Regions from separate parts of the Telluria sp. AC161 genome, predicted to be linked through region 1. Evidence: predicted binding sites of a transcription regulator. Region 1 holds the regulator's gene; each other region holds the start of a gene.
What was found. Region 1 encodes sigma-54, which starts transcription at its own class of promoters, with help from an activator protein. Its sites were predicted from a motif close to TGGCANGNAANCTGCTTT; they were not measured.
Positions count from the first base shown of each region.

Region 2: a site for sigma-54 is predicted at 8,780-8,797, ahead of ACZ0AJ_RS22640 (circularly permuted type 2 ATP-grasp protein). Genes of this name have one in related genera too.
Region 3: a site for sigma-54 is predicted at 2,658-2,675, ahead of ACZ0AJ_RS08850 (flavin monoamine oxidase family protein). Genes of this name have one in related genera too.

Region 1 is NZ_OZ409861.1:4,916,657-4,926,197, reverse strand. It holds gene ACZ0AJ_RS21920 (hypothetical protein) at 1-550, opposite strand, end outside; gene ACZ0AJ_RS21915 (DUF5694 domain-containing protein) at 588-1,658, opposite strand; gene ACZ0AJ_RS21910 (enoyl-CoA hydratase/isomerase family protein) at 1,744-2,820, opposite strand; gene hpf (ribosome hibernation-promoting factor, HPF/YfiA family) at 2,919-3,275, opposite strand; gene ACZ0AJ_RS21900 (RNA polymerase factor sigma-54) at 3,350-4,837, opposite strand; gene lptB (LPS export ABC transporter ATP-binding protein) at 4,852-5,607, opposite strand; gene lptA (lipopolysaccharide transport periplasmic protein LptA) at 5,604-6,152, opposite strand; gene lptC (LPS export ABC transporter periplasmic protein LptC) at 6,198-6,803, opposite strand; gene ACZ0AJ_RS21880 (KdsC family phosphatase) at 6,809-7,360, opposite strand; gene ACZ0AJ_RS21875 (KpsF/GutQ family sugar-phosphate isomerase) at 7,360-8,382, opposite strand; gene ACZ0AJ_RS21870 (monovalent cation:proton antiporter family protein) at 8,492-9,541, shown strand, end outside.
Region 2 is NZ_OZ409861.1:5,094,283-5,103,823, reverse strand. It holds gene ACZ0AJ_RS22680 (bifunctional diguanylate cyclase/phosphodiesterase) at 1-179, opposite strand, end outside; gene ACZ0AJ_RS22675 (DUF2256 domain-containing protein) at 63-305, shown strand; gene ACZ0AJ_RS22670 (hypothetical protein) at 327-1,862, opposite strand; gene ACZ0AJ_RS22665 (mechanosensitive ion channel family protein) at 2,197-3,000, shown strand; gene aqpZ (aquaporin Z) at 3,050-3,835, shown strand; gene ACZ0AJ_RS22655 (zinc-binding metallopeptidase family protein) at 4,095-5,261, shown strand; gene ACZ0AJ_RS22650 (transglutaminase domain-containing protein) at 5,393-6,190, opposite strand; gene ACZ0AJ_RS22645 (alpha-E domain-containing protein) at 6,285-7,343, opposite strand; gene ACZ0AJ_RS22640 (circularly permuted type 2 ATP-grasp protein) at 7,345-8,757, opposite strand; gene ACZ0AJ_RS22635 (transglutaminase family protein) at 8,960-9,541, shown strand, end outside.
Region 3 is NZ_OZ409861.1:1,960,511-1,970,051, forward strand. It holds gene ACZ0AJ_RS08840 (RidA family protein) at 62-586, opposite strand; gene ACZ0AJ_RS08845 (c-type cytochrome) at 622-1,026, opposite strand; gene ACZ0AJ_RS08850 (flavin monoamine oxidase family protein) at 1,023-2,609, opposite strand; gene ACZ0AJ_RS08855 (hypothetical protein) at 2,965-3,696, opposite strand; gene ACZ0AJ_RS08860 (c-type cytochrome) at 3,785-4,099, opposite strand; gene ACZ0AJ_RS08865 (TonB-dependent receptor domain-containing protein) at 4,348-6,519, shown strand; gene ACZ0AJ_RS08870 (LysR family transcriptional regulator) at 6,538-7,476, opposite strand; gene ACZ0AJ_RS08875 (MFS transporter) at 7,585-8,793, shown strand; gene ACZ0AJ_RS08880 (ankyrin repeat domain-containing protein) at 8,852-9,385, shown strand; gene ACZ0AJ_RS08885 (PEP-CTERM sorting domain-containing protein) at 9,430-9,541, opposite strand, start outside.

The DNA of each region.
Region 1 (9,541 bases):
CACCGGTGTAGTACACGTAGGTCAGCGGCCCGCCGAGGGTAATTTCCGATTCCTTCTTGCCCCATCTGGCACGCTTGAATGCAAGGCAGGCGGTAGCGCCGGGGTTATGGCCGAAGCGTTCTGACACGAACGCGTCTCTCCCGGTAAAGTCGAGAATGATGAATTGCTTGACGCAGTTCGCCACGGGCCCCAGCAACACCACCATGCGGCGGATTTTCGGCCGGTCGGCCTGGCCGGCGATCTTCGCTTCGTACTCTGTCGAACCTGGCTTCAAGTCTTCGATCATCAGCGACAGCGCACTACCCTGGGCATCCTTCTCGTCCTTGATCGCCAAGAGCGGCTTGCCACTCAGCGTGATCGTGCGTGCATCCGCGCCGGGTTTGCCATCAGCGGCAACGAACTTCAGCTCGCCCAGCCTGGTCGGATACGAATACATCGCCAGTGTTTGCTCCTGCACGACAGCCTTGACCGTTTGCATAGTGCCATCAGCTGCCTGCAGCTTGCTGCTCGCGACCATCGACAACAACAGGAATAGTCTGACTATTTTCATTGACTGGCTCTGCTTTTAACGTACTGCGACCGCCACATTATTTCAGCACCGGTGCCGCATCCACGATCCGCACATCATGCATCTGGTGCAGATACGATTCCAGATACCCCTTGTGCGACGCGCCGACGATGACCAGCATGCGCTGACCGGGCCGCATGCCCAGCACGCCCCGGATATTGGCCGCCATGCGCAGGTTGCGCGTTTCCCAGTAACCCACGTACTGGCGGCCGAAGCGCTGCACTGACGGCTCGTTGAGCGCCGCGCCGAAGTCGCTGCGGTAGACCAAAGCCGCCTGGCCAGGTGCATTGTCGGCGCGGTACATCGCCAGCACGCCTTCGGCACTGGCAAGCAAGCCCTCCTGCGCCTTGTCCACCGCCGTGCGCTGCTTCGTGGCCGGGTTGTCCCACGCTTTCATCAGCGCATCGCCAAACGCCTTCTCGTCTCCCGTCGCGCTATCGGCGGTGTGGTCGTCCATCGCATACAGGCGTTCAAGGCCAAGCCGGACGGCCAGGCGCGCACCGATCATCAGGCTTTCGTCGCGCCTGGTTTCCAGCTTCACGAGTACGCCGACCAGTGCAGCGTCCAGGCCGTCGCCGGCACGGCGCTCGGCCTCGGGCAGGCGCAGCCACTGCACCAGGGCCGATGCCTCCTCGCCGCCAGCAAAGAACAGCGCCGCCAGATGCCGGCGCTGCGCCGGGGTCGGCGCGTCAGGCCAGGCAGCCAGCAAGGCGTCGGCAGCCTCGGTCGCCGCCGCGACATCCAGCCCCGTGGCCAGCCGTGCCGGTGCGGGATCCCAACAATAGGAATCGATCGAGTCCTTGTAGCGTGCCGGGTAGCGTCGCATGAAGTCGCACTGCGGCCCGGATACCGCCTCGATCGCGATCGCCTGCGGCTTCCATGCGGCCAGGCGCTCGTTCAACAACGTCAGGCTGGCGGCCTGGAAGGTTTTCGGCAACTGCGACAGATGGGGCGAGCCCAATACCAGCACCTCATTGGCAGGCCCGGAGGCCGGCCCCTTGAATGCGCTCGCATTGAAGTCAGGCTGCCAGGCCTGGGCCGCGGCGCTGCCGCACAAGGTCATCGATAGCAGCAAGGCGGTCATACGCATCGGGGGTCCTCATCGGTTCATGAAGCCACGATGTTTGCACCGCCTGCGCGAAAAGTCACGCGCAAACGGATATGCACGTAGAGGCTTACGCGAGATGGCGCAGCGGGTGCGCATGCGCCGGCCACACCGGCGCGAAGAAGTGCGCCACCATCGCGTCGGTCACGAGGTCGAGCGACGGCGGATTCCATTGCGGCGCATTGTCCTTGTCGATGACGAGCGCGCGCACGCCTTCGAGTACCTCACCATGTTCGAAGTTGCGGCGCACGAGCGAGCGCTCCAGGCGCAGACAGTCAGCGACATCGAGTGACGCGCCGCGCAGCAGCAGCTCGCGCGTCACGCACATCATCAACGGCGAGCGCTGACGCATTGCATTCAATGCCTTCTGCGCGAATGGCGTGTCTTCACCCTCGAGCGATGCCATGATCGCCGCCACCGAGTCCGCGCCAAAGTGCGCATCGATGCGCGTGCGGTTGGCCTGCAATTCACTCTCGCCGGCATGCTGGCTGGCGAATGCGCGGATCGCCGCCGGCAGATCCGCGCCCGGCGTCACCTCAATCAGCGCGTGCAATGCCGCCAGATCGGTGCCCGGTACGACCACGTCGGCCAGGCCCACGTACAGCGCGTCGGCCGCGCCGATCGTCAGGCCGGTCAAGCCCAGGAACATTCCCAACTGCCCCGGCGCGTGCGACAGGAAATGGCTGCCGCCGACATCGGGGAACAAGCCGATATTCACCTCTGGCATTGCCATCTTCGTGCGCTCGGTGACGATGCGCAGGCCGCAATCGGGCCCGCCCTGCGCGATGCCCATGCCGCCGCCCATGACCACGCCATCCATCAGCGCGATGTACGGTTTCGGATAAAAATGGATCAGGTGATTCAGCGCGTATTCTTCGGTGAAGAAATCCTCGAGCAGTGCGCTGCCGCCTTGCGGCGAGGCGTTGCCGACGTCGTGGAAGAAGCGGATATCGCCGCCCGCGCACAGCGCTTTTTCGCTGCTGCTGGTGATCACGACCGCATCGACCGCAGCGTCAAGCTGCCAGTCGAGCAGGATCGCGGTCAGCGCGCGCACCATGTCCAGCGACAGCGAATTGAGCGCCTTGGGACGGTCGAGGGTGATGATGCCGGTGCGGTTGGCGATGCGGGTCAGGACGTGTTCGGACATGGCGTGATCCATCGAAAGGAAACACGTATTTTACCGGCAGCGGGATGCAAAAAGGGCGTCCCGAAAAGACGCCCCTGGCGGTGGTGACCTGCGCTCGATCAGGCGGCAGCGACGTCTGCTTCGTCGACGTCCAGGCGTTTGATCGCTGTGCGGTTATGGTCTTTGAGCATCTGCTTGTGCTTCAGAATTTGTCGATCCAGTTTATCCATCAACATGTCGATCGCGGCATACAGGTCTTGTGCGACGCTCGCCACGTGCAGGGTCTTGCCCGACACCTGGACATTGATTTCAGCTTTTTGCCTTTTTTCTTTTTCAGTGAGGTTATCGACGGCCAGGAAGACGTGGGTATCTATGACTTGATCGAAATGGCGAATAATGCGTTCCAGCTTATTCTGAACGTATTCACGGATGGCAGGGGTTACTTCGAGATGGTGACCACTGATGGTGAGGTTCATACACACTCCTTTGAAGATGTCACGTCGCTTGCACCACACAGGAGCTGAAGGCACAGACTGTATGAGCGGCGTTGTTACAAGGCTTTGCGGAGACTGACGGGGGGGATCTTGAGCGCTTCACGGTATTTTGCGACCGTCCTGCGCGCAATGACCATGCCTTGTTCCCCGAGCATTTCCGCGATCTTGCTGTCGGATAATGGATTCTTAGGGTCTTCTGCTCCTGTCAATTGTGCGATGAGCGCACGGATTGCCGTTGAGGATGCTTCGCCTCCCGCTTCGGTGGCAACGTGGCTACCGAAGAAATACTTCAACTCGAACATGCCGTGCGGGGTCAGCATGTATTTCTGGGTTGTGACACGAGAGATGGTGCTCTCGTGCAGACCTAGTGTATCAGCTATCTCGCGCAAAACAAGGGGCCGCATGGCAACCGCGCCGTGGCTGAAAAAGTTGCGCTGGCGCTCGACAATCGCCTCGGCCACACGCAGGATCGTGTCGAAACGCTGGCGCATATTCTTGATGAGCCACTTCGCCTCTTGCATCTGCGCGCCCATCTGGCTCTCGCTGCGGCCCTGCTTGAGCATGGTCGCGTACAGGCTGTTGACGCGCAGGCGCGGCATCACGTCCTGGTTCAGCGTGACCGCCCAGCCGTTCTTGGCGCGCCGCACGATCACGTCCGGCACCACGTAATCCGACACGTTCGACGCGAACGCGGCGCCCGGATGCGGATTGCACTGGCGGACCACGGCCTGCACTTCGCGCAGGTCTTCGTCGTCGCAATCGAGCGCTTTTTTCAGCTTGCTGTATTCGCGCTGCGCGAACCAGGTCAGGTAGCCTTCGACGATCTTCAGGGCCATGCGGCGCGTGACCATCGGCACGCCCGGCATGCGCCGGATCTGCAGCGCCAGGCATTCGGCCGCGCTGCGCGCGCCCACGCCCACCGGGTCCATGCTCTGCACCATCGCCAGCGCGCAGCGCAGTTCGTCGAGATCGACCTCGAGTTCTTCGGGCAGCCGCGCGTGGATGTCGTCGAGCGGTTCTTCCAGGTAGCCGTTGTCGTCCAGCGCGTCGATCACCAGTTCGGCCAGTGCGCGGTCGCGGGTGGACAGCAGCGTTTCGCGCACCTGTTCCATCAGGTGTTCGCGCAGCGTGATGGCGCACGCCTCCAGCTGCGGGCGGCCGTCTTCGTCGTCGCTGCTGCTACTGCTGCCAGAGGATGCGCCGCTGCCTTCGCTCCAGTCGGTGTCGGGCCGGTCGCCATCGATCGCGCCGCCTTCAGCGCCCTCGCCCTCGGCCGGCGCGCTACCCTCGCCTTCGGCCTGCTGGCCCGGCGCCGGCGGCGCCTCGCCCTGTGCCGGCGCATTGTTGATCGCCCCATCGCCCAGCAAGCGCACCGAATGATCGAGCGGATCGTCGAGCCTTTCGAGCAGCGGGTTATCGCCCAGTATCTGCTCGATCTCCTGATGCAGTTCGAGCGTCGACAGCTGCAGCAACCGGATCGATTGCTGCAGCTGTGGCGTGAGCGCCAGGTGCTGCGAAGTGCGGAGCTGAAGGGACTGTTTCATCAATTGAGTATGGCTTACATGCGGAAATGTTCACCGAGGTACACGCGCCGTACCGACTCGTCGGCGATGATATCGTCGGGGCGGCCGGATGCAAGCACCGCGCCCTGATTGATGATGTAGGCGCGGTCGCAGATGCCAAGCGTCTCGCGGACATTGTGGTCGGTGATCAGGACGCCGATCTTGCGCTCCTTGAGGAAGCGCACGATGCGCTGGATCTCGATCACGGCGATCGGATCGACGCCGGCAAACGGTTCATCGAGCAGCACGAAGCGCGGGTTGGTGGCCAGTGCGCGCGCGATCTCCACGCGGCGCCGCTCACCGCCCGACAGCGACAGCGCCGGGTTCTCGCGCAGCTTCTCGATCTGCAGGTCGGCCAGCAAGGTATCGAGGCGGTCGCTGATCTCGGTTTTGGTCAGCGACTTGCCGTTGACCTTCTGCAGTTCGAGCACGGCGCGGATGTTTTCTTCCACCGTCAGCTTGCGAAACACCGACGCTTCCTGCGGCAGGTACGACAGGCCGAGCACCGCGCGGCGATGGATCGGCAGGCTGGTGATGTCGGTGCCGTTGATGCTGATCGAGCCGGCGTCCGACGGCACCAGGCCGACGATCATGTAGAACGAAGTGGTCTTGCCGGCGCCGTTCGGGCCCAGCAAACCTACTACTTCGCCGCATTCGACGTCGAGCGACACATCGCGCACGACCAGGCGCTTGCCATAGCTTTTCTGCAGGCCCTTGACGACCAGTGTGCTGCGATCGTTCAGTTCCGTCATTGCGTGCCTCCGGCCGGCGCACGCTTGGGCGCCAGGATCAGCGTACCGCGTCCGCCGCCAACCTTGCTCTCGCCGCTGGCGTCATTGCGCACGGCGACGACTTCCTTGCGGTTGTCGTACGAGATGAACGGACCGGTCATCTGGTTGGTCATCCGTTCGTTTTCGAGTTCCTTGACGACGGCGTTCGAGTACAGGCGCACCAGCTCCGAACGCTCATCGTATTCGATGCGTTCGGCCTGGCCCTCGACCCACAGGTTCGGGCCGCCGTCGCGCTTCTGGCGGAACGTGGCGGGCTTGCCGTTGGCGGCGGTGAGCGTCACGCTCATATAGCCTTCGGGCGTTTCCCTGACGACGGCGCGTTCGGCCTTGACCAGCAGCGTGCCGCGGGTCAGGATCACGTTGCCGGTGAAGGTACGAACGCCTGCGACGCCATCGAGGTCGCCATTATCGTATTCAAGCGCCGCCTGCTTGAGCGAGTCGGCCTTTTCGGCCATGGCGGTCAAGGAAAGGAGTGACAAGAAAGCGGCAGCAAAGAGTTTTTTCATGATGGTGCTGGTCCTGGGTTAGCACGCGCGCATGGCTGATGGCCTTCAGCGCTGGCGTGGCGGATAGACGATACGGCCGCGGCCGGACAATTGCATCTGCATGGTCGCGTTGTTGGCCATCATGCCGGTGGCCTTGAGGCTGGACGCGCCAAGCTCCATGTCGATCGGCTGGTCGGTCTTGACGATTTCTTCGTCGGGCAATACGGTGATGGCCTGCGTGCGCACGCGCAGCGCTTCGCTGGCGGGCGTTTTCGGGCGCTGCAGATCGACGTCGCCGAACAGTTCGACGCGGTGTTCTTCGTGGAAGATACGCGCGTTCCTGGCCACCACCGTCATCGGCGGACGGCCCGGCTCGACGCCGCGCATCAGCGGCTGCTCGACGTTCGACACATCGCCCAGCGGGATATGGGCCAGGCGCTTGCCCGACACCACGTAGCTTGGCTGGCCGTTGGGCGTCATGCGGACGAACGAGAAATTTTCGACGATGTAATCCGGTTCGTCGGGCGGGCCGCCCAGCTGCGCGTCGATGTCGGTCGCCTGCATCAGCTGCAGCAGCCAGAAGCTGCCGAAGGCGAAGAACACGCCGATCACGATCATCGCCAGCAGATTCCAGCGATGCGCGGTGCGTTTGTTGGAGGCGATCGTGGCCATGGCGCTCAGGCGAAATATGGCGCGAGCGCCTGGTCGTAGGTGCCCTGCGCGCGCATGACGAGGTCGCAGATCTCGCGCACCGCGCCACGCCCACCACCGTTCTTGGTCACGTAATGCGCGCGGTGCTGCACGTCCGGGTGGCCGGACGGTACGGCAACGGCAAAGCCGACGCGCGCGAACAGCGGCAGGTCGATCACGTCGTCGCCGATGTAGCCGCATTGGTCGGCGGTAAAGCCGGTGGCCTCGAGCAGATTGGCAAAGCCGATGCGCTTGTCGTGGTTGCCCTGGTAGACATGCGAGATGCCCAGGTCGGCAGCGCGCCGCACGACGATCGGCGACAGGCGCGCGCTGATGATCGCGGTCTGCACACCGGATTTATTCAGCATCTGGATGCCCAAGCCGTCGAGCACATTGAAGGTCTTGGTGACTTCGCCATCGGGGCCGTAGGTCAGGCTGCCGTCGGTGAGTACACCGTCGACGTCGAAGATCATGACCTTGATGCGCGCGGCGCGCTCGATGTGGGCCAATGCAGGCGTAGTTACTGCGGGAGTAGTCATCAGATTACCTTTGCGCGGGTCAGGTCGTGGATGTGCAGCGCGCCGACCAGCTGGCCCGCCTCATCGATCACGAGCATCTGGTTGATGCGGAATTCTTCCATCACGGCGACCGCGTCGACCGCCAGCTGCTCGGGGCGCACGCTGCGCGGATTGGCGTGCATGACATCGCGAATCAGCACGTTCGAAAAATCGTGCATGCGCTCGATCACGCGACGCAAGTCGCCGTCGGTGAACACGCCCAGCGGACGGCCATCGGCGTCGACCACGGCGGTCATGCCCATGCCCTTCTGGCTGATCTCGAGCAGCGCCTTGACCAGCGGGACATCCAGGCCCACCGACGGAATGGCGTCACCGGTGCGCATCACGTCGCGCACGTGCGTGAGCAGGCGCCGGCCCAGCGCGCCGCCCGGATGCGACAGCGCGAAATCCTGCTCGCGAAAACCCCGCACGTCGAGCAGCGCCACGGCCAGCGCATCGCCCATGGCCAGCGTGACGGTGGTGCTGGTGGTCGGCGCCAGGTTGAGCGTGCAGGCTTCTTTCGCCACTGCGATGTTCAGGTGGACATCGGCCAGCTTGGCCAGGCGCGAGGCCGGCTTGCCGGTCATGGCGATCACGCGCGCGCCCAGGCGCTTCACGGCCGGCAGGATGTCGAGCAGTTCGGACGATTCGCCCGAATTGGAAATGGCGATCAGGATGTCATTCGCGGTGACCATCCCCAGGTCGCCGTGCGCCGCTTCGCCCGGGTGCATGAAGAACGCCGGCGTACCGGTGGACGACAGCGTAGCGGCGATCTTGCGGCCGATGTGCCCCGACTTGCCCATGCCCGAGACGACCACGCGGCCGGTGCCTGCGTAGATCAGCTGCGCGGCGTCGACGAAGCTGCTGTCGTCGCCCAGGCGCGCGTGCAATGCAACGATGGCATCGGCCTCGATGGCAAGCGTCTGGCGACCCAGTTCCAGCACGCGCTGCGCCAGGGTTTCGTCAAAACTTTTCAGCATTATTTGGTCATCAGTTACACTCATTCCAGAAGTATAAACGAATTGCGAAAGCAAAAAACTTGCCAGTCGTAACATTCGATGACAAGCACGCCACACGGCGCATCGCCACCACAACCATCGCCCGCTTCACCCCATGCATTCTGGTCTCGAACTTACCCTGTTGCTGCTTGGCTGCGCCGTCCTCGGCGTGGTGGCCTTTCGTACCCTGCAGCTGCCGCCGATGCTCGGCTACCTGGCCGTCGGCGTCCTGATCGGCCCCCACGCCCTGGCCCTGGCCGAAGACAGCCCCACCACCCACGCGCTGGGCGAATTCGGCATCGTCTTTTTGATGTTTTCGATCGGGCTCGAATTCTCGCTCGGCCAGCTGCGCTCGATGCGGCGCATCGTGTTCGGACTGGGGCTCGGCCAGGTCGTGTCGACGGTCGCCGCAGCCATGGGCATCGGCCTGCTGGCGGCCTACCTGATGCCCCACCTGACGCTGGCCTGGCAGGCCGCGTTCGCACTGGGCGGGGCGCTGGCCATGTCGTCCACGGCGATTGTCGTCAAGCTGCTTACCGAGCGCCTCGAACTCGAGAGCGAACATGGGCGGCGCATCATCGGCATCCTGCTGTTCCAGGACCTGGCGGTGGTGCCGCTGTTGATCATGATCCCGGCGCTGGCGCACGATCCGGAAGACATGGCCATCACGCTGGGCCTGGCCGCGCTCAAGGCAGGCCTGGTGCTGGCGCTGCTGCTGTTCTTTGGCCAGAAGCTGATGGGGCGGTGGTTCACGATCGTGGCCAAGCGCCGCTCGCAGGAGCTGTTCATGCTCAACCTGCTGCTCGTCACACTGGGTTCGGCCTGGATCACCGAGCAGGCCGGCCTGTCGCTGGCGCTCGGCGCTTTTGTCGCCGGCATGCTGATCTCCGAGACGCCCTACAAGCACCAGGTGGAAGAAGACATCAAGCCGTTTCGCGACGTGCTGCTTGGCCTGTTCTTCATCACGATCGGCATGCTGCTCGACCTGCGCCTGGTGAGCCAGTACTGGTGGCAGGTCACGCTGCTGCTGGCGCTCGTGGTGCTGCTCAAGGCCGGCCTGATCGTGCTGATGGCGCGCGCATTCGGCGCGCCGCTGGGCACCGCGCTGCGCACGGGTCTCGCGCTGGCGCAGGCCGGTGAGTTCAGCTTCGTGCTGCTCAGCCAT
Region 2 (9,541 bases), 180 kb from region 1:
AACAGGGGCCAAACATCTTGGATTGGTTCGACAGGTGTTAGTTCTATCGCAAGATCAACGACATGCGTCGGCCGACGCCGCACGCCTGCACACGCCTGGCAAGTCCTCGCCTGCGTGCGTACAATCTTCGCATGAAAATGCGGAAAAAATCCGAGCTGCCGTCTAAAATCTGCGCCCATTGCGGGCTTGCGTTCGCGTGGCGCAAGAAGTGGGCGCGCGACTGGGACCAGGTCAAGTACTGCTCGGAACGCTGTCGGCGCACGACAACGTCGGCAACCCGGCGCGATGGTCAGGATCAGGATTGAGCGCCGGTCGCGCTGCGCGAATCAGTGCGCGAGCTCAGCGCGCGCCGGCATGACGGCCACCTCGCGCCCGACCACCGTGCGGCGGCCATCGCGGCCGACCACGGTGGCCGTCACCTGGTAGCGGCCCGGCGCCGAGAAGCCATGCCAGGCCGTTGCCTGGCCTGCGCCATCTGCCTTGGTCAGCACGCGTGCTGAGCCGCCGCTGCCGTCACCCCACGACCATTCGACGCTGCGCGTGCCGACCCGGTCGCCATCGACCCATGCCACCGACGCCTGCAGCGTCGCCCCAACTGCGACGCTGCGCGGCGCCTCCAGCTGGCCGAGCGGATGCCCGCACCTGCATCCACGATCAGGCCGCAGCAGCACCAGCCCGGCATTCGAGGTGGCCACGATCGCGCCACTGTCGTTGATCGCCAGCGCGTGCTCCAGCACCAGGCCTGGCGGCGCATGGCGCAGGGACTGGTTCAGGTCGCGCATGCCATTGTCGGCGCGCCAGACAAACGCGCGCATGGCGCCGGCCCCATCCTCGGCAAAGCCAACGATCTGCCCCTTCGCATTGACATCCTGCGCTACCGAAGTCCGGCCGCCCAGTGTGCCCAGCTCGCGCATGCCGCCCTGGCGCGTCCATGACATTGCGCGCTGGCGACCGTCCCCATAACCGATTGCGCCCGCGATTTGCAGGCCGGGCGTCATCGCATTCACCCATGCCGACGTGCCGGGACCCGTGCCCAGATCGACCATGCCGGTAGAGCGGGTCCACAGGAACGGGTGATCACCGGCGTCGTCTTGCAACGCGAGCCGGTTGCCCGCCACTTCGCCGCCTGCGCCGACCGCTACCGGCGACGATTCGATGCTGCCGAGCGTATCGATATCGACCACGCCGCCCGAGCGCGTCCAGACAAACACCCGCGTGACTTCGTCGTCGATCGTGGTCACGCCGGCGATCAGGCCGGCGTCGTTGAGTACCCGCCCGGCCGCAGGCGCCGGGATGGCGGGCGTGACGCCCAGGTCTTCGAGGCCGCCCGCCATGCTCCAGCGGAAAGGATGCCCGGCAGCGCCGAACGCGCCGGTCACGACGCCATGGTGGTTGATGGCCCAGCCGTATGAACGGCCACGACCCTGCTCGACGCGGATATCGACCATGCCGCTGCCTGCGCTCCAGAAGAAGGCGTTCTCGACGCTGTCTTCGTTGACCGCCGTGCCAGCGATCTGCCCTGCATCATTCAGGCCATTCACGTACACAGTATGGCCGCCCGACGAACCGATCTGCCGCACAACATTGCCATCGTAAAAGAACCCAGATGTGCGGTTGTCGTTGGTGAGCGAGAACGCAACCTGCCCGGCGGCATTGATGTGCGGATAGGCCGCGATTGCCCCCGGGCCCAGATTGATCACGCGGTAAGCGGCCTGCGTGCGGCCGGCATCAGCAGCACCGGATCGCGCCTGGGCTGGCGCCGCAACGACGGTCCCCAGCACCGACAGCAGCACCAGCAGGCCCGGCCAGGCCCGCAGGGCGGCAGCGCCGGCAATCGACAACAAGATCATTGAAATTCGCATGGATTCTCCGGTCAGTGATGAACGCCTGGCCGCTCGACGGCGCTGCCAGGAACCGGCACCGATCATGCCCGGTGCAGGGCGCGTACGCCAGCGCGCGACAGGAAATGACGTCGCCGTTTGTGCTGGGTCAATGGGCTGTATGAAGGCCAATTGATTCCCAATACGACGACAATATCGTTGCCGCCACATTGCGCCAATCCGTCGCGATCGGATGTCGACTGACGGAACCTCGCACCAATCCAGGTGTCCCACCATCACTTGCGGTCTTCCACACGCCACCACGTTGTTTACTGGTGTTCATTGATTCCTCATATCGCGCTAGCGGGAGGGCACTATGCAGCACATCACGAACTGGAGCGAAGCCATGCTGGGATCGCTCACCGCGGCAGCGTCCATGTTCTTTGCGGCCGTGCCGCGGCTATTCGGCTTTGCCGTCATCCTGGTCGCGGGCTGGCTCATCGCCTCGCTCATCGAGAAAGGCGTGGTGACGGTGCTGCGCGCTGCGCGCTTCAATGTCATGGCAGAGCGCGCCGGTGTGGCCAGCTTCATCCAAAAAAGCAATATGAAAGGCGACGCCGCCGGCGCGATTGGCGCCATTGCCCGCTGGTTCGTGCGGCTGATCGCGCTGGTCGTGGCGTTCGACGCGCTCGGCCTGGCGGCCATCTCGAACATCCTGCATCAGCTCCTCATGTGGCTGCCCAACCTCGTCGTGGCGCTGGTGGTGCTGGGCATCGGTGGGCTGGCCGCCAATACCCTGGGCAATCTGGTCCAGGGCGCGGCAGCCAAGGGCGGCCTGGGCAGTCCCGCCATGCTGGCCAAGATCGCGCGGTACGCCGTCTGGGCATTCGCAGCCATGGTGGCGATCAACCAGCTCGGCATCGCGACGTCGCTCATCAATATTCTCGTGATGACGACCTCCGGCGCGATCGCGCTGGCACTCGGCCTGTCGTTCGGACTGGGCGGCCGCGACACGGCCGCCATGATCGTGCGCCGGTGGTATGACCGTGGCCAGGCGAATGCGCCGCAGATCCGCAGTACAGGCGATGTCGCCGCCAATCAGGTCAACATGCTGGGCCGTGCTCCCGGCGCCGAGCGCCGCACCGCCATGGCGGATCGGCGCGCGGGCAGCCGCGCCTGATGCTGCGTGTGGTTCCTGACTGGCAATGACCAATCCTCTGGAGAACACGATGAAAACCTACGGCGCCGAGTTTCTCGGCACATTCTGGCTGGTGATGGGCGGGTGCGGCAGCGCGGTGCTGGCTGCCGCATTTCCCGAACTGGGCATCGGCCTGCACGGTGTCGCCCTCGCCTTTGGCTTGTCCGTGCTCACAATGGCGTACGCGATCGGCCATATCTCGGGTTGCCACCTGAATCCGGCGGTCTCGATCGGCCTGTGGGCCGGGGGCCGCTTTCCCGCGCGAGAGCTGTTTCCCTATATCGTGGCGCAGGTCGCCGGCGGCATCCTTGCCGGCGGCGTGCTGTATGTGATTGCCAGCGGCGCCCCTGGCTTTGACAGCGCCAATGGCTTTGCTGCCAATGGCTACGGCGATCATTCGCCAGGCGGTTATTCGCTGCTGGCAGGACTGCTGAGCGAAGTGGTCATGACCACGTTTTTCCTGCTGATTATCCTGGGAGTGACCGACCAGCGTGCTCCCAAGGGGTTTGCCCCAGTGGCAATCGGTTTCGCGCTGACGCTGATTCACCTGATCAGCATCCCCGTGACCAACACGTCCGTCAATCCTGCGCGCAGCACGGCCGTTGCCGTGTTTGCAGGCGACTGGGCCGTGGGGCAGCTATGGCTGTTCTGGATCGCGCCGATCGCCGGCGCATTACTTGGCGCCGCGCTCTACCGCTTCATTGGCGCGCAGGCGCCCGTGTCGGAACCGGTCGACGCGCCCGCCTACGGCCATGTGGAGCGGCGCCAGCGGCAGGTACGGGGCAGCGGCGTCGGTCGAGAGCAAGCCCAGCATTGACGTGCGGGTATGTGATCGACCGGAGCGGCGGAACGCCGGGCCGCGGGGCTGCCGAATCACGCCGTCTTCCAGCGGCGTGATTTGTTGTTTTTTATGCACATTTTTTCATGTGCTTGGTGCGCGCGCCAAGGGCGTAACAGGCGCGCATCATAGGGGGCGCACACGATATGAGGCATTGTCTTACATGATTAAACCCGCATCGCATTTACTGTTAGATTGTTAATACACCTTCATCCCCAACCCTTCTATCAGTGCTGCTATGAAAACCTTTCACTGCGACAAATGTTCGCATCAGATCTTCTTCGAGAACACCCTCTGCTTCAATTGCGAAAGTACCCTGGGCTACCAGCCGTCCCAGCGTTCCATCAACAGCTTCGAACAGGCTGAAGGCGGCCTGTGGCGTAGCCTGAACCGCAAGGATGAAGGCAAGCTCTATAAGCAGTGCAGCAATTATGTGCAGCACAATGTGTGCAACTGGATGCTGCCGGCCGACGACCCGCATGAGTTGTGCGAATCATGCCAGCTGACAGTGGTGATCCCGGCGCTGACCTCGGAGAAGAACCGCGTCCTGTGGTCGCGCCTTGAAACCGCCAAGCGTCGCCTGCTGTTCTCGCTGGCGCAGCTGAACCTGACCCCGGCCTCGAAAGAAATCCAGCCGGATACCGGCCTGGCATTCCAGTTCCTCGAAGATGGCGTGACCGACCAGTGCGTGATGACCGGCCACGACAATGGCCTGATCACGCTGAACATCGCCGAAGCCGATCCGGCCGAGCGGGAGCGCACGCGTGAACAGATGCACGAACGTTATCGCACGCTGCTGGGTCACTTCCGTCACGAGAGCGGCCACTATTATTTCGACCGCCTGGTTGCCGATACACCATGGATCGACAGCTACCGCGTGCTGTTCGGCGACGAGCGCCAGAATTATGGCGACGCACTCAAGCGGCACTACGAGAACGGTCCGGTCGCCGACTGGGAAGAGCGCTTCGTCAGCAGCTACGCTGCATCGCACCCATGGGAAGACTGGGCCGAGACCTGGGCCCACTACCTGCACATGATCGATACGCTGGAAACGGCCCACTCGTGCGGGCTGTCGCTCAAGCCGGCCAAGGCCGACGAACCGGAACTGGACAAGATCACGCTGCCAACGAAATCCGGCGCGTTCGAAGAAACGCTGAGCGACTGGTTCGCGCTGACCTACGTGCTCAATAGCCTGAACCGCAGCATCGGCATGCCGGATTCGTACCCGTTCAAGCTCAGCACGCCTGTGCTGGAAAAGCTGGAATTTGTGCACAAGGTCGTGCGTGATCAGATGGGCAAGCCGTCGCTGGCTGCGCAGGCGGCGCAGGCACAAGCGGCTGCGCCAGCACCGGCGGCTGCGCCAGCACCGGCAGCACCTGCAGCACCGGCACCAGCTGCCGTCTGAGCTTGAGTAGCGTGGACGGGTTTCCCGTCCACGCGTTCAACAATCCTTGGCGCGCCACAAAATCACGGTACTTTGAACGCGTGGACGGCATAGCCGTCCACCCTACGGTCGGCATAGGCAACAACGAAGCGTCAACCCGGCGCCCCCTCCAGCAACGCCACCGTCACCTGCATCTCATGCAGCGCCAGCGCCGGCCCGAACTGGGTAAAGATTGCCACATCGGCCGCATCGCGCCCATACCCTATCGTCACGCGACCGCCGCGCGGTCCATCCTGGCTCGCATCGAACGTGTACCAGCGCCCGCCCACATACGCTTCAAACCACGCATGCAAGTCCATCGGCACCAGGCCATGCAGATAACCGGCGACGATGCGCGCCGGAATGCTCAGCGCGCGGCACAACGCGATGCCCAGATGTGCCAGATCGCGGCACACGCCTTCGCGATATTCATTGACCTCGGTCGCTGCCATCTGCGTGTGATTCGCTGCGGGATTGAAGCGCACCTCGCGCCGGATCCAGTCGCTGATGCAGGCGACCTGATCGTAGCCTGGCGCAACGCCGGCCACGATCGCGCTGGCCATTTCGGCAAAGCGGTCGGACTCGCAATAGCGGCTCGGTAACAGATAGAGAAGCACATCGACCGGCAAGGTCTGCACTTCGTCGAACGGCGCACCAGGCGCGACGTTGATAACCTGATCGGTCAGCACGTCGGCCGACGTCTGGATCGAAAATTCACCGGGCGGCGCCGTCAGCCGCTGGCACAGGTTACCGTAGGCATCCGTGTATTCAAGCACCTGCACGCTCGGGGTAAGCGTATAGGATTCGCGCGCCACCCATTGCTGCGCACCGCTGCGGGGACGCAGCATCAGGATGAAGGGCGTGGGCTGATCAACGGTAAAACTGAGCTTGCAACCGGTTCGCAGCCACATCGCAGGCCCGCCTTCCATCGTTAAAGTATGCGCACCGTCATGACGCAGGCTCGCTATGACGGTGCGCCGCGCCACGGTTTGGTGCGCGGATTGATCAGCGCGTCTGCGACTGTGTTTGTGACTGCGTCTGTGACGAGGTCGGCGACGAGGTTTGCGACTGCGTCTGCGACTGGGTCGGCACAGACACTGGCACAATCTCCGGCAACTCCGGCGCCACCGGCAGCAGGAAGTCACGTCCAATGCCGTTGCCCAACTCGCCAATACACGCCAGGAACTTGGTCAAAAATTCGTGCAGGCCTTCGTCGAGGATCTCGTTGATCTCGGCCGACTTGAGCGACGCATGCAGTTTTTCCGCCAGCCGCTCGGTGTCGTGCGACAGCTCGTTGCGCACGTCCTGCAGCACGGCGACGACCGCGGCCATGCAGGCCACCAGCGAGCGCGGCATCTTGCCTTGCAAGATCAACAGCTCGGCCACGCGCGTCGGCGTGATCGCGTGGCGGTACACCTTGCGATACGTCTCGAACGCGGATACCGAGCGCAGCAGCGCGGCCAGGTAATAGTATTCGCCCTGCGCGCCTTCCTGGATCGTGTCGGACGCCAGGAACCGGAACTTCACGTCGAGGATCCGCGCCGTGTTGTCGGCCCGTTCCAGAAAGGTGCCCAGGCGGATGAAGTTGAACGCTTCATCCTGGAACATCGTGCCCAGCGTGACGCCGCGCGACAGGTGCGAGCGGTACTTGACCCATTCGAGGAACTGGCCGGGATCGCGTTCGAACATGCGCTCGCTCAGATGCTTTTGCAGCACGAGCCAGGTGGTGTTCTCGGTTTCCCAGACTTCGGTGGTCAAGGTGCCGCGCACGGCGCGGGCATTCTCGCGCGCGGCGCGCAGGCAGCTGGCGATCGACGACGGGTTGTCCGGGTCGCGCACCATGAAGTCGATGACGTTCTTCTGCGTCAGCGCATCGTACTTGGCGTCGAACTGGGCTTCGAGTTCGGACACGCTCAGCATCGTGCGCCAGCCCTGCTGCTCGGCCTGGACCGATTGCGGCATCAGCGAATACTGGACGCGCACGTCGAGCATGCGCGCCGTGTTTTCGGCCCGCTCGGTGTAGCGGGCCATCCAGAACAAATGATCTGCGGTGCGGCTCAACATGCTAGTTCTCCAGTATCCAGGTGTCCTTGGTGCCGCCGCCCTGCGACGAATTGACCACCAGGGAGCCTTCTTGCAACGCCACGCGGGTCAGCCCGCCCGGCACCATCGACACGGTCTTGCCCGACAACACGAACGGGCGCAGATCGATGTGCCGTGGCGCGATGCCCGATTCGACATAGGTCGGGCAGGCCGACAGCGCCAGCGTCGGCTGGGCGATGTAACCGTCCGGATTGGCCAGCAGGCGGCGGCGGAAGTCTTCAATTTCGGCCGTCGTCGAAGCCGGCCCGACGAGCATCCCGTAGCCGCCGGCGCCGTGCACTTCCTTGACCACCAGTTGCGGCAAATTCGCCAGCGTGTAGTCCAGATGCTCTTTTTTGCGACACTGGTAGGTCGGCACGTTGTTCAGGATCGGCTTTTCGCCGAGATAGAACTCGATCATGTCCGGCACGAACGGGTAGATCGACTTGTCGTCGGCCACGCCGGTGCCGATGGCATTGGCCAGGCCGACGCGGCCGGCGCGCACCGCGTCGAGCAGGCCCGGCACGCCCAGCGTCGATTCGGGGCGGAACGCGCGCGGATCGAGGTAGTCGTCGTCGATGCGGCGATAGATGACATCGACCTGCTTCGGGCCGCGCGTCGTGCGCATGTAGACGGTGTCGTTGCTGACATACAGGTCTTGCCCCTGCACCAGCGCCACGCCCATTTGCTGGGCCAGGAACGCGTGCTCGAAGTAGGCCGAATTGTGCATGCCGGGCGTGAGCACGACCACGGTCGGATCGTCGCCGCCATGCGGCGCCACGGTGCGCAGATTGTCCAGCAGCAGGTCGGGATAATGGTCAACCGGCGCCACGCGGTTGCGGGCGAACAGTGCTGGGAACAGCCGCATCATCATCTTGCGGTTTTCCAGCATGTACGACACGCCCGATGGCACGCGCAGATTGTCTTCGAGCACGTAGAACTCGCCCTCGCCGGCGCGCACGATGTCGACGCCGGCAATGTGGGCGTAGATATCCAGCGGCACCTTGACGCCTTGCATGGCCGGTCGGTACTGCGCGTTATTCAGGATCTGTTCGGCAGGAATGACGCCCGCCTTCAGGATATTCTGGTCGTGGTACACGTCGTGCAGGAAGCGGTTCAGCGCGGTCACGCGCTGCACCAGGCCGGCCTGCAACTTGGCCCACTCGGCGGCGTTGATCACGCGCGGAATGATGTCGAATGGGATCAACCGTTCCTTGCCGGCGTTGTCGCCGTACACAGCGAACGTGATCCCCACGCGTTGGAAGTTCAGCTCGGCTTCCGCCCGCTTTTGATCGATCAGATGCGGGGGTTGCTGGGCGAGCCAATCCGCGAACGCCTGGTAATGAGGTCGTACGGTTGCTGCAGTGGAATACATTTCATCGTAAAAGTTCGACATCATTGCCTCCTGTGCCAGAATACTAACAAGAAACGTGCCAGCCACCCCGTCCGACTCGCAAGTCAAACGAACGCAGGTATGAATCATGCTTAAATGCTTCTATCTTGCGCTTACTCAGTCTCATACTTAGTTGCGCGCAAACTAACACGACCAAATTCAGAGCGCCGGCATCGATCGCGCCCCAATCGAAAGGCACTACCGCATGGCTATCCGCGTTGCGCTTCATCACAAGACCAGCTACCGTTACGACCGCCTGGTCAATCTGTCACCGCATGAAGTGCGCCTGCGTCCGGCGCCACATGCGCGTACACCGATCCTGTCGTACTCACTGACCGTCCTGCCAAAAGAGCATTTCATCAATTGGCAGCAAGACCCGTACGGCAATTACATCGGCCGTTTCGTGTTCCCCGAACAAACCGACGTGCTCGAGTTCACGGTCGACCTCGTTGCGGACATGACGGTGATTAACCCGTTCGACTTCTTCGTCGAAAAATACGCCGAGACCTTCCCGTTCGCCTATCCGGACCTGCTGCAATCCGAACTGAGCCCATATACCAAGTCGCAAGAGCCCGGCCCGCTGCTGGCCGAGTGGGTCGCCAGCGCGCGGCGCGACCTGCTGGCCCAGCCGATGGGCACGAACGACTTCCTGGTGGCCATCAACCAGCGCCTGCAGCGCGACATCGCGTACCTGCTGCGGATGGAGCCGGGCGTGCAGGAGCCGGAAGATACGTTGCAGAAGCGCTCCGGCTCGTGCCGCGATACCGGCTGGCTGCTGGTGCAGATC
Region 3 (9,541 bases), 3.0 Mb from region 1:
TTCCCTGTTGGCCTAGTTTGTTATTGGTCTGGTTGGCGTGGCCCGGCGCGGGCCGCGCCGCTTACTTCTTCGCTGCCACGACTTCGATTTCCACGAGCCAGCCGGCATTACTCAGGCCCGCCACCTGCATCACCGCGCGCGCCGGGAGGTTGGGCTGGGCGCCGCCAAAGAACTGGGTGTAGCTGGCCATGAAGCCGGTGACGTCGGCGCGCCCTTTCTGCGCCGGATCCCCCACCAGGAACACCTGCATCTTGACGACGTCGCCCATGCCAAGCCCCATGCCGGCGAGGATCTCCTTGATCTTCTGGAGCACGCCGACCGTCTGCGTTTTGGTGTCGCCAAAGGCTGCGATGGTGTCGGGGCCAGCCGCCTTGTCGACGATGGGCGGCACCTGACCGCTGATGAAGTGGATCGTCGCGCCGGGCGGCACCGACACGGCCAGGGCGATCGGGAAATCCGAGTTCGGGATCTTGTGGCGCACGATGTCCGTGGCTGCGGCGCTGGCAATGGCCGGCGCCAGCAACAGCGCAGCGGCCAGGCACGAGGTAGAGCGGAGAGCGGCAAAGGTCATTGGATCGTCTTTCATGGGCATGGGAAGGAAAAGAAAGGAAAGGAAGAGCCTCAGTGCTTGTTGCCGAAGCGGCTGTCGCCCGCCGGTGCGACCTGCAGCGCCGCGCGCCGCATGGTGACCTCGGCGCCGGTGATTGGCGGCGCACGGTTGCCCCAGCTGCTGCGCGCATAGGTCAGCACGGCGGCGATATCGGCGTCATCCAGGCTGGTGCTGAAATCGGGCATGCCGCCGCGCCCCTTGAGCAGCACCTCGGCCGCCGCATCGGCCGGCCCGATGGCGACCGGGCTGGCGACGAGCGCCGGGAACGCGCCGGGAATGCCGCGGCCATTGGCCTGGTGGCACGCCGCGCAATTTTTGGCGAACAGGGTCTTGCCGTCGGCCGGCGCGGGTGCCTGGGCCTGGACCGTGCCAGCCAATGAACAGACAATGACGAGTGCAAGGCTTGGACTCTTCATGCGCTGGCCCTCCGGTGCAGCGTCTCGACCTGCTGCCATGCCGATTCGATGGCGCCGGCTTGCCAGCCGGTCAGGTAGCTCAGGTGTTCGCCGGCCAGCAGCACCCGGCGCTCGCCGTCGAGCAAAATCGGGTAGGCGCTCTTGCGCGCAGCGTCGGTCCATTCGGCCCAGCCGCCCAGGCTGTACTGCACGCGGTGCCAGGCAACCGAGAAGCTGCTCTCGTAGCTTGCACGGTAGGCAGGAAAGATCTTTTCGCCGGCTGCGAGGGCGAACTCGGTCCGCTCGCCAGGGGTCATCCCGCTGACTTCAATGGCGTCGAGCGCGTAGTGGTAGTAGCCCAGCACGACACCCTTTTTCTGCTGCCAGCCGCCGGACGGCAACGAGATCGTGTTGATCCCTTTCAGATCGGTCAGCACGTGGCCGCCGTAGATGTGGTCGTCTTCTTCCCAGAAGCGCCGTCCCATCTGCAGGCCGATCTTGCCGACCGGCGCGTACGGGACGGCCTTGATCGCGGCCTTGAATCCGTCGGAGAAATCGGTATCGATCATGCGCAGCACCGACAGCGGCACCGTGCACACGCAATAATCGGCCGTGACGCGCGAGAGCGCGCCGCTGGCCGTGTCGCGCACGTCGATCGTGACCTTGTCGTCGCCCTGGCGGATGCGCTGGACTTCGGCGTGGTAGCGGATGCGGCCGCCCAGCCGGCTGGCGAAGGCGCGTGGGATCGCGTCCATGCCGCCGACCGGCTGGAACATCGTGGCGTGCATCGGGAACTCCTGCACGGCGCTGTAGACCTTGCCGACCCGGGCGGCCAGCAGATCGTGAAACGCCAGCGGATCGGACGGCGTGCCGGCGCCGGGCACCAGCCCCGCACCGGGGTTGGTGGCAAAGCCACGGCCGCTGCGGCCCTTGTAGGCCAGGTCGGCCGCGTCCAGCGCCCCTTCGTGCTTGAGGTAATCGAGCAGCAGGCGCTGGTCGTCGCCGGTCAGTTGCGTGTCGAGCGCGTGGCCGGTGACCGATTTGGCCAGCAGTTCGGCGACATGGCCGCGCATGTCGGCCTTGATCTGGGCGCCGCGCAGGCGCTGCTTCGACAGCGGCCCGCCATCCTCGAGATACACGTACGCATGGTCATTCTCGTTGACCATCACTTCGAGCGGCACCTTGAACTGGCGCGCGTAGTAGAGCGTGGACTGGTGATCCAGCGGGATGCGCCACGGGCCGTGGTTGATGTACTGGCCCGCGTCGAAGCGGCACTGCTGGGCCTCGCCGCCCAGTTCGTGCAGCTTGAAGTCCTTGCGCGCCGTCTGGCAGCGCCCGCCCGCATAGGGCCGCGCCTCGAGTACGTGGACTTCGTAGCCCAGCTTGCCCAATTCGTAGGCTGCCGTCAGGCCGGCCAGACCGGCGCCCAGCACGACGACTTTTTTAGCTTTGCCAGAGCCAGCGAGCACGGGCGGCGTCGTGGTCCGGGAGGCAATCCCCATGCCCCAGGCATTCATCGAGCCCATCAACAGCGCTGAACCGCCAACGGCAGCGGCGCGGTACAAAAACTCACGTCGGGTCAACGACGGTGTCAAACGTTTCATTGCTACCTCCACTTGGCGTTACTGAAAGACCGTACAACTAATGGCCTATCAGCAATACCTGTGCCAAGTGACTGATGAAATCGTCAATACCAACGATATTAAAATAAAGTACAGCGCCTTTTCTGCCGAACGTAAGCCCGGCGTAAGCGCAATCCTGCGAACAAGATTCCGGTAGGGTGATTTTCCGGTCGTATTGACAAACGTAACGCAGCAGGCGGGATTCGCGTCGCATACCGCGTCGATACTTTATTTATCCTGACCCGCCCAGGATCGTGCTCAGCCAGCATATCGGCCCCACGCACGTGCCGGGAGCATGCCAAATCGTGACTGCACCATTGTGGCGTAAATACGCACTTCATTGGATGCGATCGATGTCGTCGCGTTCCAGCCAGTAGTTGAACTGGCCATAGCTAGGAATCGCGCCGCGGGGGTAATCGGCGAAGTGCTCGCGCAGCATCTGGCGGTACGCTGCCGGCCGCGAGAAGCGCGGATGGGTGGTGGCAAACTGTGCAGCAGCGGCCAGGAACAGCGCCCGCAGCGCAGCGTCGGTATTCGTCCCCGCATTGGCGCTGCTCGTCGCACCATTGCGCGGACGGCCGCGCTTGACGCCGGCGCTGGCCGCCCGCGTCTTGCCACGCGCGCCGGAGTTGGCGTAATCGGGCAGCAACGCGTCGATTGTCTGGCCCCGCTCCCAGTAGCGGCGCAGGTAGCGCATGAGGCTGGCGACGGAGATCCCGTGGGCGCAACTGTAGGCGCTGAGCAGGGCTGCGCGCGGACGCGGCAGATAGAGCTGCGGCAAGTCTTGATGCAAGGCCGTGACGGCATCCCACGCCTTCATCTGCAGCAGGTGGTGTTTGCCGGATGGCGCATCGACGCGCGGCGCGCGGCAAGGGTCAGCGAGCAGCAACCGGGCGCGCCGCGTCGACACGTCCGCTACCAGCACGTGCAGCGGCGTGCTGCGCGGTGTCGCGCTTGGGCGCCGCAGTGCAAAGGTATAGGCCACGGACTGCGTGACGTCGATCCACAGGATCCGCACCAGATGGCCCGGGGGATCGCGGTATTCAAGGACATCGTTCTGCAAGAACATCGGCCGCTCCTGGCGTTGAGTTCATTGCTTATATGCAAAGAACGCGCCAGGCACGGTCATGGCGGCCCGCGTCGGGGCCGCCGACAGATCATTTCTGCGCCAGGATCCATTTCGCCAGCACTTTGGCTTCAGCGTCCGTCACCTGCGGATTGGCCGGCATCGGGATCGGCCCCCAGGTGCCGCTGCTGCCTTTCTGGATCTTCTGGACGAGGCGCGCTTCGGCGCCGGCATCCTTTGCGTACTTGGCCGCGACATCCTTGTAGGCCGGCCCGACGAGCTTGGTGCCGACGGCGTGGCAAGCCATACAGGCCCGGGCCTTGGCCAGGTCGGGGTTCGCCTGGGCGGCGGGGATGGCGGCGACGGCAAAGGTCGCTGCCAGTGTCAGGGTCAGGTATTTCTTCATGATGCTCCAGTGGCTGGGTTGATCGCAAGGCGCAGGCGCCCTGGCGGGCACCACCTGACATCATAGCGGGAAACCCCATCGGCATGGGCTGCACGGCGCCGCATGACCAGCCTCCGACACGCTCGTCATTAAATTTGAATGGGAATGATTCGCATTACCAATTAGAATGACGCCGTTCTGCGGAATTTACCTGTTTTTACGTGTTTACGCAGAAATTTGCTTCGAATGATAAAAAGGATGCCTGAAGAATGACTGATCGTTTGCCTGCCCCGCGGTGTGCCCGCACCCTATTGAGTCTGGCCATCGGCGCCATGCCGCTCGCCGGTTTTGCCGCAACCTTGTCTGCTGACGATTTGCCGGCAACCATGCCGACCGTGGTCGTGACGGCAGCCGGCTTCGAGCAGACGATCCGTGAAGCGCCTGCCTCGATCACAGTGCTGACCCGTGAACAGCTCGAAAAAGAGCGATTCGGCAATCTGGCGCAGGCGCTTGAAAGCGTGGAAGGCATCGACGTCGGCGCAGCCGGTGACAAGACCGGCGGCATGAACATCAGCATCCGGGGCATGCCGAGCGACTACACGCTGATCCTGATCGACGGCCGGCGTCAGAACGCGGCCGGCAACGTCACGCCAAATGGCTTCGGCGGCACCTCGACCAGCTTCATGCCGCCTGTCAGCGCCATCGAGCGCATCGAAGTCATCCGCGGTCCGATGTCGACGCTGTATGGCTCGGACGCCATGGGCGGCGTGATCAACATCATCACGCGCAAGGTCGGCAAGCGCTGGGCCGGTTCGGTGGCAGCCGACTACACGCTGCAGGAGGACGCCCAGTTCGGCGACGTCAAGGGCGCCAGGTTCTACCTGAGCGGCCCGCTCAAGGCCGACGTGCTGGGGCTCTCGCTGCGCGGCAGTACCCTGCGCCGCGACGAGGCCAGCATCTCGTACGACGAGATCAATCCGGCCCGGCCGCTGGTCCAGAACGCGAACCCCGTCAAGCAGAAGATCGACAACGTGGGCGCGCGGCTGGCGTTCACCCCGCATCGCAACCATGAACTGGTGCTCGACGCCGACAGGACGCGTCAGACCTATAACAACACGCGTGGCCAGCTTGGTACGCTGGGCACGGGCGGCTACGGGCCACAGCAGAAATACAACCGCGAGCAAACCACGCTGTCGTACAAGGCGCGCCTGCCGTTCGGTACCTGGGACAGCAGCTATATGGTGAACAACACGGAAACCATCGGCCGCACGATTCCGCCGGGTACGCCGGGTACGCCGGGTACGCCGGGCGCGGTACCGGGCACGCCCCGCACGCTGGAAGTCGAGAGCAAGGTGTTCGATACGAAGCTGCTAATGCCATGGGGCGCGCACCTGACCACCATCGGCGCCCAGCACTGGGATGCCGAGATGATCGACGGCGTCGCGCCGCAAGCATTCGCCTTCACGCAGAAAGCCCTGTTTGTCGAAGACGAGTGGCGCCTGCATGAGCGGGTGTCGCTGACGATCGGTGCGCGCTACGACGACCACAGCATCTTCGGCGGCCAGACGAGCCCCCGCGGCTACCTGGTCTGGAGCGCCTCGCCCCGCTGGACCGTCAAGGGCGGCGTGAGCAAGGGTTACAAGACCCCGCGCGTCGAGCAGCTCACCCCCGGCATCAACGGCTTCGGTGGCCAGGGCACGATCCCGCTCGTGGGCAGCCCGAACCTGCAACCTGAAACCAGTGTCACCACCGAACTGGGCGCCTATTTCGACAATGGCGTCGGCTGGACCGCCAACGCCACCGTGTTCAACAACGATTTCAAGGACAAGATCACCAGCGGTACTGGCCTGATTAATTGCACGTACCGCCCGGCGCCCAACCGGCCGGGCTGCGTCAGCTTCGGCAACTGGCCGAACGTCGACGCCTTCGGCCAGTCGATCAATGTCGACGAGGCCGTCACGCGCGGCGTTGAATTCGCCACCCGCTTCCCGCTCGCGGCCGGCTGGGCCGCCAGCGCCAACTACACGTACACCGACAGCGAACAGGAAAGCGGCGAGAATGCCGGCAAACCGCTGTCCGACACACCGAAGCACGCGTTCAATGCGCGCCTGACGTGGGACGTGTCGCCCGACTGGAATGCGTGGCTGCGCGCCGAATACCGCAGCGAGCGTTTTCGTGATCCGGGGACGTCGGCCGCCACCCGCGCGGCGCGGGATGCACTGGGCGACTTTAAGGGCTACACGATGCTGCACCTTGGCACCAGCTACCAGGTCACGCCGGCCATCACGCTCAATGCCGCGATCTACAATCTGCTGGATAAAGATTTCATCGACTACCGGCCGTATCGCGCAACGCCGGCGGCAGCGCCGACCTACAGCAGCGTCTACGTCAACAATCTTGACGGGCGCCGCCTGTGGCTGTCGATGAACGTGGACTTCTGAGCAGCGGATGAAGCGGCGCTAGGCATCCGCCAGGCGCAGATCGGGGTCGGCCTCGAACACCCCGGCCAGCCAGCTGGCAAATGCCTGCAGGCGGGGATTGGCGATGCGCCCGCGCGGGTACAGCAGCGACACCGGCATCGGCGTCGGGCACATGGCGGGCAGCACGACGGCCAGCGCGCCCTGCGCCACGTGCGTGCGCACCTGGTAGCGCGCCAGTTGCGCCAGCCCCAGTCCCTGCAGCGCGCACAGCAAGTTGGCCTCGGCATCGTTCACGGCGATGCCGCCATCGATGGCCACCCGGACTACGCTCCCCGTGCCCTCTTCTTTCTCTTCACCCGCGAGCGTCCACTCGAACGCGCGGCCGGTGCGGCCGGAGAAATGCACGATCGCATCGTGCTGGGCCAACGCATCGACCGTTGCAGGCGTGCCCCGTTTCGCCAAGTAGCCGGGCGTGGCAGCAATGACAAAGCGCATCAGGCCGATCCGGCGTGCGACCAGGCTGGAATCGGGCAAGTCGCCCACGCGCAACGCGCAATCGATTCCTTCGGCGGTCAGGTCGACCAGGCGGTCGCCCAGGCTGATGGTGAGATCGAGCGCCGGATATGCCTGGCGAAACTCGCCAATGCGCGGCAGCACGATCGCGCGGCCCAGCGAGCCCGGCAGATCGACGCGCAGCCGGCCCTGCATCCGGCCCGCGTGCTCGCCCAGAAAGTCGGCTTCGGCGTCGTCAATGGCAGCCAGGATGGCGTTGCAGTGGGCGTAGTAGCGCTCGCCCTCGGGCGTCAGTGACAACCGGCGCGTCGTGCGCTGCAGCAGTTGTGCGCCCAGATAGCGTTCGAGATTTTGCAGCGTCGCCGTCAGCGAGGCACGTGGCAAGTCCAGCGACTCGGCCGCGCGCGTAAAACTGTTCGCCTCGACGATGCGCACGAACGTCTGCATCGCTTTCACCTTGTCCATGATTGTTCATATAAAGTGAATGGTATAAGCGCATTATGCCCTGATTATCTTTATGGGCGAACTGGCTACCATGGCGTCATTCCCTCACTCAATTCCATGGAGTTCGCCATGAACACCCCCAGGTCATCATCCATCTCGTCCGGCATGGTCATGCTACTGGCAGCTGCCGCCGGCATCATCGTCGCCAATCTCTACTATGCGCAGCCGCTCGTCGGCCCGATCGGCGCTGCGCTGGGCCTGCCGCCGGCAGCGGCCGGGCTGATCGTCACGCTGACCCAGATCGGCTACACGCTGGGACTTCTGTTCATCGTGCCGCTGGGCGACCTGGTGGAAAACCGGCGCCTGATCGTCACCGGTCTTCTCGTCACGAGCGCTGCCTTGCTGGTCGCGGCCACCGCCACCACCGCGTGGGCATTCCTGCTGGCCGCGCTGACCATCGGCCTCGGTGCCGTGGTGGCCCAGGTGCTGGTGCCGTTTGCCGCGCACCTGGCGCCGGAAGCCACGCGCGGCCAGATCGTCGGCAAGGTGGTCAGTGGCCTGCTGCTGGGCATCATGGTGGCGCGGCCGGTCGCGAGCGTGCTCGCAGGCCTGGGCGGATGGCAAACCGTGTTCGGGATCGCCGCCGCGCTGGTTGCCCTGCTGGCCGTGGTCCTGCAGCTGAAGTTGCCGCTGCGCCAGCCAACGGCGACACAACCGTACCGGCGCCTGATCGGCTCGCTGTGGCCGTTGCTGGCAACAACCGTGGTGCTGCGCCAGCGCGCGCTGTATCACGCTGGCCTGTTCGGCGCCTTCAGCCTGTTCTGGACCGTGGCCCCGCAAGCGCTGGCCGGCCCCGCCTTCGGCCTCACACAGAACGGGATCGCGCTGTTTGCCCTGGTCGGCATGGCCGGCGCCGTGGCCTCGCCTGTTGCCGGGCGCCTGGCCGATGCCGGCCACACGCTGCAAGCCACTGCCGTTGCCCTGGTTGTCGGCGCGCTGAGCTTCCTGCTGCCCCTGTTTGCACCGGCGTCAAAACCGGTCGCGCTCGGCTTGCTGGCCGTGGCCGCCATCGCCCTGGACGCTGCGGTCGCCGCCAACCTGGTGCTGGGCCAGCGCGCGCTGTTCGCGCTGGGCGCCGACATGCGCAGCCGGCTGAACGGTCTGTACTTCGCGCTGTTCTTTGCCGGCGGCGCGGTCGGTTCCGCGCTGGGCGGCTGGGTATATGCGTCGTATGGCTGGCACGCGGCGCTGCTGGTCGGCATGCTGCTGCCAGCGCTGGCGCTGCCGGTCTGGATCCACGAAGCCACCAGGCATGCGGCCGCACGCCAGAGTGCATAGACCACGCGCCGGATTAAGATGTGTTTTAATCAACCTTTATCCTGACCCGGAGCACGCAATGCACACGAACGACCAAGGCGCGACGCCGACCAAAGCCGAACTGGACGAAGCCGCGCTGAACATGGCGCGCAATATGTTCCAGTACGCGCGCTCAGGCGACGCCGATCACCTCGCCGCCTTCCTGTCGCGCGGCCTGCCGCCGAACCTGCGCAACGAAAAAGGCGACAGCCTCCTGATGCTGGCCAGCTACCACTGCCACCTGGAGGCGACGCGGGTATTGCTCGAGCACGGCGCCGATCCGCACCTGATCAACGATGCTGGCCAAACGCCGTTGCACGGCGCGGCGTTCAAGGGCGACCTGGCGGTCACGACGCTGTTGCTTGACAAGGGCGCGTTGCCGGACTTTGCCGGCCCGTCCGGCCGCACGGCGCTGATGTTCGCCGCAATGTTCAACCGCGTCGCCATTGCCAAGCTGCTGATGGAACGCGGCGCCGACCCGTCAGCGCGTGATGGGGCCGGCACGACCGCCTACGATGCAGCGATCAAGATGGGCGCGGCCGACACTGCGGCCTTGCTGGCGCCGGCGAACTGACGACGCCGACCCTGCATCAGGCGCTGCTGATCAGGCGCTGCTGATCAGGCTTTGCTGCGCGCCGACCGCTGACGCCGGCGCGCCCACCAGGCCGCCACCAGGCCGAGGCCGACGATGGCGCCCGTGGCCGGTTCCGGCACCGCGATCGCTTCCGGG